DNA from 3 places in the Nocardia sp. CDC153 genome. Region 3 is predicted to be linked to each of the others. Evidence: riboswitches for the same ligand, from Rfam matches in the RefSeq annotation. Region 3 holds a riboswitch; each other region holds the start of a gene.
The links. Region 3 has a riboswitch for cobalamin ahead of VMT65_RS19145 (HoxN/HupN/NixA family nickel/cobalt transporter). Riboswitches for the same ligand answer to the same signal wherever they lie in the genome.

Region 1: another riboswitch for cobalamin. It lies ahead of VMT65_RS04820 (CbtB domain-containing protein); the one in region 3 lies ahead of VMT65_RS19145 (HoxN/HupN/NixA family nickel/cobalt transporter).
Region 2: another riboswitch for cobalamin. It lies ahead of VMT65_RS36205 (FecCD family ABC transporter permease); the one in region 3 lies ahead of VMT65_RS19145 (HoxN/HupN/NixA family nickel/cobalt transporter).

What each region holds. Positions count from the first base shown of each region.
Region 1 covers NZ_JAYKYU010000001.1:1,065,745-1,070,016, reverse strand. The annotation lists gene VMT65_RS04835 (SGNH/GDSL hydrolase family protein) at 1-209, opposite strand, end outside; gene VMT65_RS04830 (SGNH/GDSL hydrolase family protein) at 291-1,202, opposite strand; gene VMT65_RS04825 (hypothetical protein) at 1,220-1,603, opposite strand; cobalamin riboswitch at 2,075-2,213, shown strand; gene VMT65_RS04820 (CbtB domain-containing protein) at 2,253-2,465, shown strand; gene VMT65_RS04815 (CbtA family protein) at 2,488-3,294, shown strand; gene VMT65_RS04810 (histidine phosphatase family protein) at 3,291-3,863, shown strand.
Region 2 covers NZ_JAYKYU010000008.1:225,593-229,864, reverse strand. The annotation lists gene bioB (biotin synthase BioB) at 1-1,025, opposite strand, end outside; gene VMT65_RS36210 (TetR/AcrR family transcriptional regulator C-terminal domain-containing protein) at 1,137-1,721, shown strand; cobalamin riboswitch at 1,723-1,858, shown strand; gene VMT65_RS36205 (FecCD family ABC transporter permease) at 1,892-2,923, shown strand; gene VMT65_RS36200 (ABC transporter substrate-binding protein) at 2,938-3,972, shown strand; gene VMT65_RS36195 (lipase family alpha/beta hydrolase) at 3,984-4,272, opposite strand, start outside.
Region 3 covers NZ_JAYKYU010000003.1:558,235-562,506, reverse strand. The annotation lists gene VMT65_RS19155 (hypothetical protein) at 1-150, shown strand, start outside; gene VMT65_RS19150 (class I SAM-dependent methyltransferase) at 185-1,024, shown strand; gene VMT65_RS19145 (HoxN/HupN/NixA family nickel/cobalt transporter) at 967-2,070, opposite strand; cobalamin riboswitch at 2,102-2,294, opposite strand; gene VMT65_RS19140 (ATP-binding cassette domain-containing protein) at 2,423-3,367, shown strand; gene VMT65_RS19135 (ABC transporter permease) at 3,364-4,146, shown strand; gene VMT65_RS19130 (BTAD domain-containing putative transcriptional regulator) at 4,130-4,272, opposite strand, start outside.

The sequences.
Region 1 (4,272 bases), on a different contig from region 3:
TGATCGCACTTCTTCTCGTTGGAGAACGGGGCCCACCCGTTCGCGGTGTACGAATCACCCAGAATGACAAGCGGTTTGCCACTCGCCGCCGGATCGGTGGCGGCCAGCGGAGTATCGGCGTGCGCGCCCGCGGTCCCCGTCATGGCCGCTGCGATGGCCATGAAGGCGGCGCACAGCGAGGCCGATGCGCCTGGGAGACGGAACTTCATTTTCGAACCCTCGAATCGCAAATTGAACTATGAGTCTTCAGTTTTGCGCGGAGTGTGCTGAGCCGCGGGTCGCGGCATCGGTCAGCGGCCGTATCGGTCGTAGATCGCGTGCGCGACCACGGCGTCGCCCTGCGTGGACGGATGGAAGGGCAGGCCGTCGATCCCCGTGCGCGGATCGAGGATCCCGTTCAACCACGGCTGCGACGAGCAGAGGCCGTGGCCGGTGGTGAGGGCACGCGCGTCCAAGAACTCGATGCCCAGCAACTGGGCCGCCTCCTGCTGCGCGGCCTGAATCCGGTCGAGGTACTCCACCACCGCGCGCCCGCGCGGATTGATGAACGGCGCGACCCCGGCAATGCTGAGGCAGACGGTGCTGCTGCCCGGCACGAAAAGCTCCGGGTACCCGACGAAGACGATCTTCGCGTTCGGCGCGTAGTACTTGATGTAGGTGACGGCGTTGCTCATGCGCTTGGCCATCACCGCGCCGGAGACCCCGGTGTAGTCGGGTATCCGATGCTGTTCGATCGCCTCCGGATCACAGCCCAGGACGAGGTTGAACACACAGGGCTGCAAGGAATTCCACAGGGTCTGATCCGACGAGCCCCACTTGTCGTTCATCCCGAACTGGATGGTCACCAGTTTGGTGTTCGGTCCGAACGCACCCTCCTTGTCGGCCCGCTGCGCCTCCTGGGCCAGGCTCCACCCGGGCCCGCTGTCGATCGACGCACCCGGACACGACGGGTCGTCGACCCGATCGGTCCCGTACACGCCCATCAGCTGGCTCAGCTGCACCGGCCAGGCCGTGCGCCCGTGCAGATTGCAGTCGTCGCGGCCGGTGAAGTGGTCCCATTCGTTCGCGGAGAACGAATCACCCAGCACCACAAGGTCTTTGCCCGCGGGAGCCGGATCGGCACCCGCGCCGCCCGCCGCGGTCAGCGATGCCGCGAGCGCTACGACGGTGGCGCACAACCACCGCCCGCCATTGCCCAACACCTACTCGTCCAGTTCGCTCAGTACCCGGCGCGCGGCTCGAATCCCGGAGCGTCCAGGGTCGGGGGCGCGGGCTTCTCGGCCTGCTGGGTCTGCGGCGCGGGCTTGGGGGCGGGCTGCGGGGCCTGCGCCGGTTCCGGCGCGACCGGTTGCGGCGCTGCGGGTTCGGTGGCGGCGGGCTGGGGCGCGGGCGCCTCGGTAGTCGGAGCCGGGGCCGCGGTGGTGGTCGGGGCGGGCGCGGAGCTCACGGCCTGCGAGGTCGCGACGGTGCTGCTGGTCCCGCCCTGGGACCCGTCCGATGCTTTGTCACTGCCGCATCCGGTAGCCCCCGCGAGCACCAATGCCCCGCCGATCACAGCCGCCGCGGCGCGCGCAGCGAAAACCCCCGGTGTAGCAGACTTCATGTGTACCTCTAATCCCAGAACTGAAGTGTCAGATGTTCACTTCAGCGGGGAGTGTATTCAACCCATCCGGCCCGCCCACCCCGATTCGGAAAACTGCCCCAAATCTCCAGGGCAGACGGGCGAATAACAGCTGGTCAAAGCCGCTTCCGGGCGATAGAACAGGTTTCAATCAAAGATCGATTCGGACCCATTCCGGTCCATCGACAGCTCGGCGCGAGCCCACGGGCCACGAGTGCGAGCGCCCGCACCGAGAGGCACGGGCCCCCCGGCGGACGACAGGTGCCAGCCCCAGCTAGCGCGGCAGGGAGAGCTCCCACAGGCAGCGGGTCCGAGCCACAGGCGAAGCGAGCGAGCCGCCGTGGGCAACAGGTCCGTGTCGCGGGGCAACAGGTCCGTGCCCCCTCGGGCGATGAGAGCGAGCTCCGGCGGGCGATGGGAGCGGAGCCGTGGGTTCCAGAGTGTGGGCGGGTGTTTGACCTGTTCGTTCGGGGTCTCGTATCGTCATCTGATCGGCGATTCGTGGAATCCGGTGGAAATCCGGGACGGTCGCGCCACTGTGAGCACTCCGCGCGGGTGTGAGTCAGACCCCGGCCGCCGAGGTAGATATCGGCCGAGGGGCGCGTAACCCCCTCCCACCCTAGGAGTTCCCGTGGCGACGTCCTACGCTCCCCGTTCCGGCCTCGGTGCCGTCTCCATTTCCATCCCCACCCCGGTGTGGTTGATCGGCACCACCCTGTTGGCGCTGCTGGCGATCTACTTCATCGGGTTCGACCAGGGCGCGGTGTCGGTGTTCGGCAACGACATGCACGTGCACGAATTCGTCCACGACGGACGGCATCTCCTCGGTTTCCCCTGCCACTAGTCGCGGGAATCGGGTCGACACAATGGAAAAGCGAATCATCGGCCGAGGCGTCCTGCTGGGCGGGCTCGGTGGATTGCTGGCGTTCCTGTTCGCGCGGATCCTGGCCGAGCCCATCATCGATCGGGCCATCGACTACGAATCCGGGCGTGACGACGCGCAAATGGCGTTGGACAAGGCCGCGGGCAAGCCCATGGACCACGAGATGGGCGCCGAGCTGTTCACCCGCGGACAGCAGGCCAACATCGGGCTCGGCTTCGGCGTGATCGTGCTGGGGATGGCCATGGGCGCGCTGTTCGGGGTCGTGTACTACCTGGCGTTGCGGCGGGCCGGGAAGATCACCGCGCGGAATCTGGCGCTGCTGGTGTCGGGTGGGATGTTCCTGGCGGTGTACGCGGTGCCGTTCCTGAAGTATCCGGCCAATCCGCCGGGGTCCTCGGACGCGGACACCATCAAGGAGCGCACGGGGATGTTCGTGGTCATGATCGCGATCAGCGCCGTCGCCCTGCTGGCGGCGGTCTGGCTGGGGCGCAGACTGGCTGCGCGACTGGGGAACTGGACCGCTGCGGTGGCGGCGGCCGCCTCGTTCACGGTGGTCATGGCGGTGGTCATGCTCGCACTGCCCAGCTTCGCCTCGGAAACGCCGGAGGCGCTGAAGGATCCGTCGGGTGCGATCGTGTACCCGGGCTTCCCCGCCGCCGACCTGTACGAGTTCCGGCTGTATTCCTTCGCGGCCCAAGCGATTCTGTGGATCGTGATCGGCGTCGGCTTCGCCTGGCTGGCCCCGCGCCTGCTCGGCGAGCGCGCCGAGTCCGCGACCGCGGCGGCATGAGCGCGGTCACCCGGCTCACGCTGATCACGCACGCGATCACCGACGCGGTACAGGCCGCCCGCTTCCCCGCCGACGAACCGCTCAACCCACTGGGTGAGCGGTCCGCGACGAAGGCGGGCGGCCTGCCCGGCCTGGAACCCGGCCAGGTCCTGTGCGCACCTGAGCTCCGCACCGCGCAGACCGCGAAGGCCTTGGGCCTCACCGGAACCCCGGAACCCGCACTGCGCGACCTGGATTGCGGCACGTGGTCGGGCAAGTCCATGGATGAGCTGCCCCCGGAGCAGCTGATGGGCTGGCTCACCGACCCCGCACACCGCTCCCACGGCGGCGAGTCCCTCACCGACCTCCTCGCCCGCGTCGGCACCTGGCTCGACACCGTGGCCGGAACCGGCGACCGCATCATCGCCATCACCCACCCCGGCGTGGTCCGCGCGGCAGTCCTTTACACCCTGAACTCCCCCGCAGAGTCCTTCTGGCGCATAGACATCCCGCCGCTGACCGCCACCACCCTGCACCACCGCTCCCCCGCCTGGACCCTGCGCACCACGGCCCACCCCCTCGCCCCCTGACCCTCACCCCCGCTCGGTCCACAGATTCCACCCCGAGGACGCGGCCCGCCGCTTCGCCAACAATTCCAAATACGGCACCAACCCCGCGAAATACCGCCGCGCCTCACACTCCTTGCCACACTCCCGATGGGAATCCAACCCCCGCTTGGCGACTTCCAAATTCTGGACCGGATAGTCTGGAACCTCATGTGAAATAGGCTGTCCCACAGTTCATCTCCAATGACTCGTCGCGAACCGAAACGAAAAGGCCGAATGCCGCTGGCCTGCCACGAGTACACTCTGGATAAGCGGATGGCGGAACCTTGAAATGCCCGAATCCGCTTGCGGGATGGGGTTATTCCATTACAGAGGCCCCCGTGGCGAAGTCCACCGCGGTGGGGTCTTCCATATTTCGGAGCGTCCGATAGTG
Region 2 (4,272 bases), on a different contig from region 3:
TTGAGCGCCTTGATCGGCATCTTGAGCTCGCCCAGCAGATCCAGGTCCGCTTCGGCGGGGCGACCCAGGGTGGTCAGGTAGTTGCCGACGATGACGGCATTGATGCCGCCGAGAATGCCCTGCTTGGCGCCCAGGTCGCCGAGGGTGATCTCACGCCCGCCCGCGAAACGCAGGATGGTGCGCGGCAGGGCGAGGCGGAAGGCGGCGACGGCGCGCAGGGCGTCGGCGGCCGGGAGCACCTCGAGGTCGCCGAACGGGGTGCCCGGGCGCGGGTTGAGGAAGTTCAGCGGCACCTCGTCGGGCTCGAGCAGCGCCAGGTCGGCGGCGAATTCGGCGCGCTGCTCCAGGGTTTCGCCCATGCCGAGGATGCCGCCGCAACAGACCTCCATGCCCGCCTCGCGGACCATGCGCAGGGTCTCCCAGCGCTCGTCGTAGGTGTGGGTGGTGACCACGTTCGGGAAGTACGAGCGCGCGGTCTCGAGATTGTGGTTGTAGCGGTGCACGCCCATGGCGGCCAGCTGGTCGACCTGTTCCTGGTTGAGCATGCCGAGCGAGCAGGCGACCTGGATGTCGACCTCGTTGCGAATGGCCTCCACGCCCGCGGCGACCTGCGCCATGAGCCGCTCGTCGGGTCCGCGCACGGCGGCCACGATGCAGAATTCGGTCGCGCCGGTCTTGGCGGTCTGCTTGGCGGCCTCGACCAGCGACGGGATGTCGAGCCAGGCGGCGCGCACGGGCGACTGGAAAAGGCCGGACTGCGAACAGAAGTGGCAGTCCTCGGGGCAGCCGCCGGTCTTGAGCGAGATGATGCCCTCGACCTCGACCTCCGGGCCGCACCACTTCATGCGGACCTCGTGCGCCAGGCCGAGCAGCTCCTCGAGCCGGTCGTCGCCGAGCCGCAGCACCTCGAGGGTCTGCTCCCGATCCAGGCCGACGCCGCGCTCGAGCACCTGCTCGCGAGCGATGGCGAGAATGTCATCGCCTGCAGTGCTACCGGCTTCGGTGGTGACGGCTGCCTGAGTCATATCCGCGCGAATCCCTTCGTCCGGCCGGTGTGGCCGAGCAACTTGAACGGTGTTCAGGGTAGGCTAGCAGTCCGGAACGTGAGCCGGAACACGAGAGGGTCGGGTTTTTCAGTGCAACTCCATCGCACGGACGTGGTCGACGGCGCGATCGCCATTCTCGACCAGTACGGATTGGCGGATCTCACCATGCGCCGCCTGGCCACCTCGCTGCATGTTCAGCCGGGCGCGCTGTACTGGCACTTCCCCAATAAGCAGGCCCTGCTCGGCGCGGTCGCCGACCGCATTCTCGCGCCCATGGACGAGCCGGTCGCCGCGGACGAATGGTCCAAGCAGATCACCGAATTGGCGCACCGGCTGCGCGAATGCCTGCTCGCCTACCGCGACGGAGCCGAATTGGTCTCGGCCACCTACGCTTCCCGACTCACCACCAGCAAGGGCCGGGAACGCCTGGCCAGCGCGGCAATTCGCGCGGGCATGACGCGCGAGGAAGCCGACCTCGCCGCCTACACCCTGCTCTACTACGTCCTCGGCCAGACCGTCGACGAGCAGTCGCGCATCCAAATGGACTCGGTAGGCGCTCTCGCCGAGGAACATTCACCCCTCTACGACACCACCGACGCCACCGCCCGCTTCGACTTCGGCCTGCAACTCTTCGTCAGCGGCGTCCGCCACCTGCTCGGCAGCCGCATTCGCTGAGAATTGGTTCCGGACGGTAGAGTCCGTCCGTAATCGTCGGTGGGTGCGGGAATCCGGTGGGAATCCGGAACGGTCGCGCCACTGTGAGTACCGGGCTTCCGGTGCGAGTCAGACCTCCCCCGCCGCGCAGAACTCTCGAGAGGCCGCGATTTGCCCGAGGAGCTTCGTCGATGAGGCGCGCCCGCACATCGATAGCCCTGCCCGTCATGGGGATACTGCTGGTTGTCGCGATGGTGGTGGCGACCGGATTCGGGGCGGAGAACATTCCGCTGGGCGAGGTGGTCGGCGTGCTCCGGAGCCGGTTGGGTGGCCGGGAGGCCGCCGACCTCGGGCTGGACACGATCGTGTGGCAATTGCGGGTGCCGCGAACGATTCTCGCGGCCGTCGTCGGGGCTGGGTTGGCGGTGGCGGGGGTGGCCATGCAGACGCTGGTGCGCAATCCGCTCGCCGACCCCTATCTGCTGGGTGTCTCTTCAGGGGCGGGTGTCGGGGCGGCGGCCGTCATTACCTCTGGGGTGTTCGCGGGTGCGGGATTGTGGGCGCTTTCGGCGGGCGCGTTGGTCGGTGCGCTGGCGGCGGCCGCGGCGGTCTTTCTGATCGCCATGGCCCAAGGTGGGCTCGACCCACTGCGTTTGGTGCTCACCGGTACCGTGCTGGCTTCCGCGTTCTCCGCCTTCAGCAGCTTTCTGATCTTCCGCAGCAGTGATCCGTCGGCGGCGCAGTCGGTGTTGTTCTGGCTGCTGGGCAGTCTCGCGGGCGCGGACTGGACTCGAATTCTGCTGCCCGCGTGCGTGGTCGCCGCTGCGCTGGTCGCGCTGTTGCTGGCGGCGAATTCGCTCGACGCGCTGAACCTGGGCGCGGACACGGCCACCTCGATCGGAGTTTCCGTGCGGGAGCTGCGGATCGCGCTGTTCGTGCTGCTGGCGGTGCTGGTCGGGGTCCTGGTCGCGGTGTCGGGCGGGATCGGCTTCGTCGGCCTGGTGATCCCCCACGCCGCCCGCCTGCTGGTGGGTCCGCGCCATCGGGTGCTGCTCCCGGCCAGCGCCCTGTGCGGAGCGCTGTTCCTGGTGGTCGCCGACGCCGCCACCCGAATTCTGGTTCGCCCCACCGAAATCCCGGTGGGTGTCCTCACCGGGCTGATCGGGGCCCCCGCGTTTCTCCTCCTCTTGGGCCGCCGCAGCTACCGGTTCGGTGCCGCATGACGAAAGGCGCAGTCTTGACCAAGGTTTCGGATTTCCGGGTGCGCCCGGCGCTCGCGCTGATCGCCGCGGCGGCGGTGCTGGCGGGATGCGGGTCGTCACAGGCGACGTCGGGCAACCTCACCGTGCGCAATTGCGGTGTGGAGCAGCGCTTTCCGTCGCCCGCGCAACGGATGTTCGTCAATGACGGGAACCTGATCTCCATGGTGTTGGCGCTGGGAGCGCAGGACCAGACCGTGGCGGTGTCGAGCCTGAAGCGGGACGCGGACACGCTGCGCAAGCACTACGGGGACGCCGTCGACAAGCTGAATTCCGTTGCGCCGGATTACCCTTCACGCGAGACGGTGCTCGCTCAGCGACCGGATGTGATAGTGGCGGGCTGGAACTACGGCTACTCGGAATCCACGAACCTGACCCCCGATTCCCTGCGAACCGCCGGGGTCGCCCCCTACATCCTGACCGAGAGCTGCCGCCGCCCCAATGGTGAACGCGGCGTGGTGGACCCGTGGACGGCCCTGCGCACGGATCTCACCGCGCTGGGCGCGATCACCGGCCGCAAGGACCGGGCCACGGAGGTGACGAGCGATCTCGACCGCCGCCTCGCCGCCCTGCAATCCGCCCCTCGGCCCGCAAAGCCCCCCACCGTCTTCGTCTTCGACAGCGCCTCCGACACCGTCATGTCCAGCGGCGAATTCGGCGCTCCCCAAGCGATTCTGGAGGCGGCCGGGGCCCGCAATGCCCTCGCCGATGTCGCCGACACCTGGACCGCCGTGTCCTGGGAGCGCATAGCCGCCGCCGACCCGGACGCCATCGTCTTCGTCGACTACCCGCCCCAGACCTTCGGGCAGAAGATCGACCTGCTGCGCGCCAAGCCCGGCATTCGCGATCTGCGCGCCGTCACCGCGGGCCGATTCCTGAACCTGCCGTACGCCCTGTGGACCAGCGGCCCGCTGAACATCGATGCCGCCGAGCAGGTCCGCGCCCAGCTGGAGCGCTGGAATCTGGTGCCGCCCTCGGGAATTCACCCCGCCACCGACGACGCCGTGCGCTGAGGCTCCGATGCTCAGCGCCCGATCGACACGGTGCCGATCTCGTCGAGCTGGATCTGCCGCACGAACGGCACGATCTGGTTGGCGATGACCGCGTTGTACTCCTGTGGCCGCTCGATCGGGTTGGCGTGCCCGGTGGTGTGTGTGGTCACCACCAGCAGCGTCCCGTTCACCCCGCCCACCTGATCGATGAGCACCTGGTGCGAGTACTCGACATTCACGATCGGATCGTCGTACGGATTGTGCGGGCGAATGAACGCGATGGCCGGACGCGGTTTACCCGCCGCGGGTTTGGACAGCGCC
Region 3 (4,272 bases):
GGCTTTCACGAAGGCGGCGGCAAGGTCCTCGAATACGGCCAGACCATCGGCGTGCGCGGTGTCATCTGCGAGTCCATGCAGAGCGGTGTCCGCTGCACGGTGGACGGCCACGGCTTCGTCATCGCGGCCGACGCCCAGTCCCTGTTCTGACGCCCTCCCGGTGTCGGCGACCTAGCATGGCGGCGTGAGCATCGATCCCCTGTCGGTGAACCGTCGCAACTGGGATGCCCGCGCGGGCATTCACGCCGCCAGCAGCTTCTACCGCGACCACGATTCCGGCTATTGGTTCGCGCCGTTCGAATGGGATGCCCTCGGCGAGGTGCGCGATCGCGATGTGCTGCACCTGCAATGCCATCTCGGCACGGAGACAATAGAATTCGCGCGGCGCGGGGCCTGCGCGGTCGGCCTGGACTTCTCCCCGGAGTCGGTGCGGCACGCCCGCGAATTGGCCGGGGGCGCGGTCGAATACGTGTGCGCGGACGTCTATGACGCGCGAGAATCCTTGACCGGCAGGGCTTTCGACATCGTCTACACCGGCAAGGGCGCGCTCTGCTATCTGCCGGATCTGGACCGCTGGGCCCGCGTGATCGCCGATCTCCTGCGCCCCGGCGGGCTGTTCTACCTGGTCGAATTCCATCCGCTGCTGCACGCCCTCGGCCCCACCCCCACGCCGGGCGAGGACCCGAATCGCCTGGTGCTGCACGACGATTACCTCGAAGGCCGGGGCGCGCAGCGCCGCGACAGCGTCCACACCTACACCGACGGCCCGGACCTCACCACCGACACCACCGCCTACGAATGGCGGCACGGCTTGGGCGAGGTGATCAACGCGCTGCTCGCCGCGGGCCTGCGCATCACCGGCCTCACCGAGACCGCGACGCTCCCGTGGCCGCGCTGGCCGGACATGGTCCGCACCGATGACGGCTGGTGGCGGCTGCCCGCGACCGCCCCGATCATCCCTGTGCTCTACGGACTTTCGGCCGTCAAGGACCAGCGCGACTCGACCTTCGCCAGCCGCCAGTAGGCCAGCGCGATCGCCCACACCGCCACGAACAGCCCGACGATCACGAATCCCACATTGTTCAGGTCGATTCCGGAGATCCACGCGGTGACCGGATCGGTCAGCTCCAGCTTGTCGTGCAGGATGCCCACCAATTCGATGGTGCCGATCAGGAAGGCCACCGCGATGGAGAGCCCGGTGATGGTCAGGTTGTAGTACACCTTGCGCACCGGATTCGAGAACGCCCAGTGGTAGGCGAAATTCATGAAGGTGCCGTCGAGGGTGTCGAACAGGCTCATGCCCGAGGCGAACAGCAGCGGCAGGCAGACGATGGCGTACCAGGGCAGGCCCGCGGCCGCGCCGGACCCGGCCATCACCATGAGCGTCACCTCGGTGGCGGTGTCGAAGCCGATGCCGAACAGCAGGCCGATCGGATACATCTGCCCGGGCCGGGTGATGGAGCGGGTCAGCCGACCGAGGATCCGGTTGATGAAACCGCGATTGTCCAAATGCCGTTCGAGCTCGTGCTCGTCGAACTGTCCGGCCCGCATGGCCTTGAAAACCCGCCAAATCCCGGCCAGCGCCACCAGATTGAGCGCGGCGATCAGATACAGGAAGGTGCCGGAGCTGAGCGTGGCCACCAGGCCCAGATCCTGTCGCGCGCTGGAGTCGTCGTCCACCAGCGTGGTGGCCACCCGGGCCCCGGCCGCGATCCCGGCGGCCAACAGCACCACCACGGTGGAATGGCCGAGCGCGAACCAGAAGCCCACGGACACCGGGCGTTTGCCGTCGGCCATGAGCTTGCGGGTGGTGTTGTCGATGGCGGCGATGTGGTCGGCGTCGAAGGCGTGCCGCATGCCCAGGGTGTAGGCGGTGACACCCAGTCCGACCCCGAACACCTGGGTGCCGACCGTGTAATGCTGGGGCAGCACCAGCGCGAACAGAATGCCGAACGCCACCACGTGCATCGCGGCGATGACGGCGAGCAGTCCGCCGGTGCGGATCCAATCGCGCCGCTCCCAGCGCAGGGTGGGAAGCGTTCTCGGGACCGGTTTTTCGGGCAGGGACATCTAGGGCGGCCTCTCCAGCACCTCGTGGACGGGGTTCGTTGGTGCCGTGGCCGGTCTCCTGGCTGACGGGTCGAACGCCGGCGCGCCTGGTCTTCCGGAACCGAGATTCCGTGACCCTTTCCCGCACGAGCGGGGCAGACGACGCACCGACTAACCGATCACAGTGGCGAGGGCCGCACCGGTTTCCCACCGGTTTCCCGAGCACCACGGCGGCCCTCACGCTAGGCGGCGGGCCCGCGTGGCGGCAAGCCCGGCCCCGGAAAAGAGGGCCTGAACAGGGAAAATCTGGTATCAGCGCGGATGTCAGGTCGGTGTCAGGCCGGTATCAGGCGGCCCGGCGAATGTTGTCGCCATGAACAGCACAGCAATCGCGGCCTCCGGGTTGCGCAAGGCATACGGGGACAAGACGATCCTCGACGGCATCGATCTGAACATCGGTGCGGGCACCATCTTCTCGCTGCTCGGTCCGAACGGCGCGGGCAAGACCACCACGGTCAATGTCCTGACCACGCTGCTGACCGCCGACGGCGGGACCGCCCGGGTCGCGGGCTACGACATCGCCACCCAGACCAAGGCGGTCCGCGCGTCGATCGGCGTCACCGGTCAGTTCGCGGCCGTCGACGACCTGCTCACCGGCGAGGAGAACCTCCAGCTGATGGCGGATCTGCACCGGCTGCGCGGCAATGACCGCAAGCAGGTGGTCGATTCGCTGCTGGAGCGCTTCGCCCTGACCGAGTCGGCGCGCAAGCAGGCCTCGACCTACTCCGGCGGTATGCGCCGCAAGCTGGACCTGGCCATGACCCTGGTCACCCGGCCGCGGATCGTCTTCCTGGACGAGCCGACCACCGGCCTGGATCCGCGCAGTCGCCGCACCATGTGGGAGATCGTGCGGGAACTGGTCGACGACGGCGTGACCATCTTCCTCACCACCCAGTACCTCGAGGAGGCCGATCAGCTCGCCGACCAGATCGCGGTGCTCGACGGCGGCCGCATCGTCGCCCAGGGCACGCCCGAGGACCTCAAGCGGCAGGTGCCCGGCAGCTACATCCAGCTCCGGTTCGCCGACCGCGCGAATTTCGAAGCGGCGCTGCGGGTGCTGCCCGTCGCCACCCCCGACCACGACGCGTTGACCCTGCAGGTGCCGGGCAACGGCGGCACGAAACCCCTTCGGGCCCTGCTGGATCGGCTCGCCGACCACTCCCTCGAGGCCGATGAGGTCTCCATCCACACCCCTGATCTCGATGACGTTTTCCTCGCCCTGACCGGGCACGCCACCACGGAGGCCGAAGCACAATGAGCACCACGACCAGCACCCCCAGCCCCCTCGCGGCGTCGATCGGCGATTCGTCGATCATGTTGCGCCGCAACTTCAAACACATCGTCCGCAACCCGGTCACGGTCTTCAATGCCGCGCTCATGCCGGTGATGATGCTGCTGATCTTCGTCTACGTGTTCGGCAGCGCCTTCAATGTCGGCGGACACTACATCGACTACGCGACACCCGGCATGCTGCTGCTGGCCATCAACTACGGGCTCTCCGGCACCGCGGTCTCGGTCAGCTCGGACATGGCCAAGGGCGTCATCAACCGGTTCAAGGTCATGGACGTCTCGCGGGGCGCGGTGCTCACCGGCCACGTGGCGGCCACCATCCTCACCAATGTGATCGCGCTGGCGGCGGTGCTCGGGGTGGCCTTTGCCCTGGGCTTCCGGTCTCCGGCGAGCGCGGCCGAATGGCTCGGTGCGATCGGCATCGTGCTGGCGACCTCGTTCGCGGCCTCCTGGCTGGTCGTGGCGCTGGGCATGGCGGCCAAGACCCCGGAATCCGCGGGCATGTCCGTGGTGCCGCTGATCATGCTGCCCTTCCTGAGCAGCGCGATCGTGCCCGCCGACAAGATGGGCGCGGGTGTCAAGCAGTTCGCGCAGTACCAGCCCTTCACCCCGATCATCGAATCCCTGCGCGGGTTTCTCACCGGACACCCGTCGGGTGGCTACACCGCCGCCGCGCTGGCCTGGTGCGCCGGGTTCGCCATCGTCGGGTACGTGTGGTCGCGGGCCACGTTCAACAAGCGAGCGTGATCGAGACCAGATTGCTCCAATCCGATTCCGCCCCTTCCCTCATCGCCTCGGTGAAGCCCGCTTCACCGAGGCGATGTCGTGTCGTCTCCTCGATGCGCGCCGCATCCGGCAGCGAACGATCGGGCA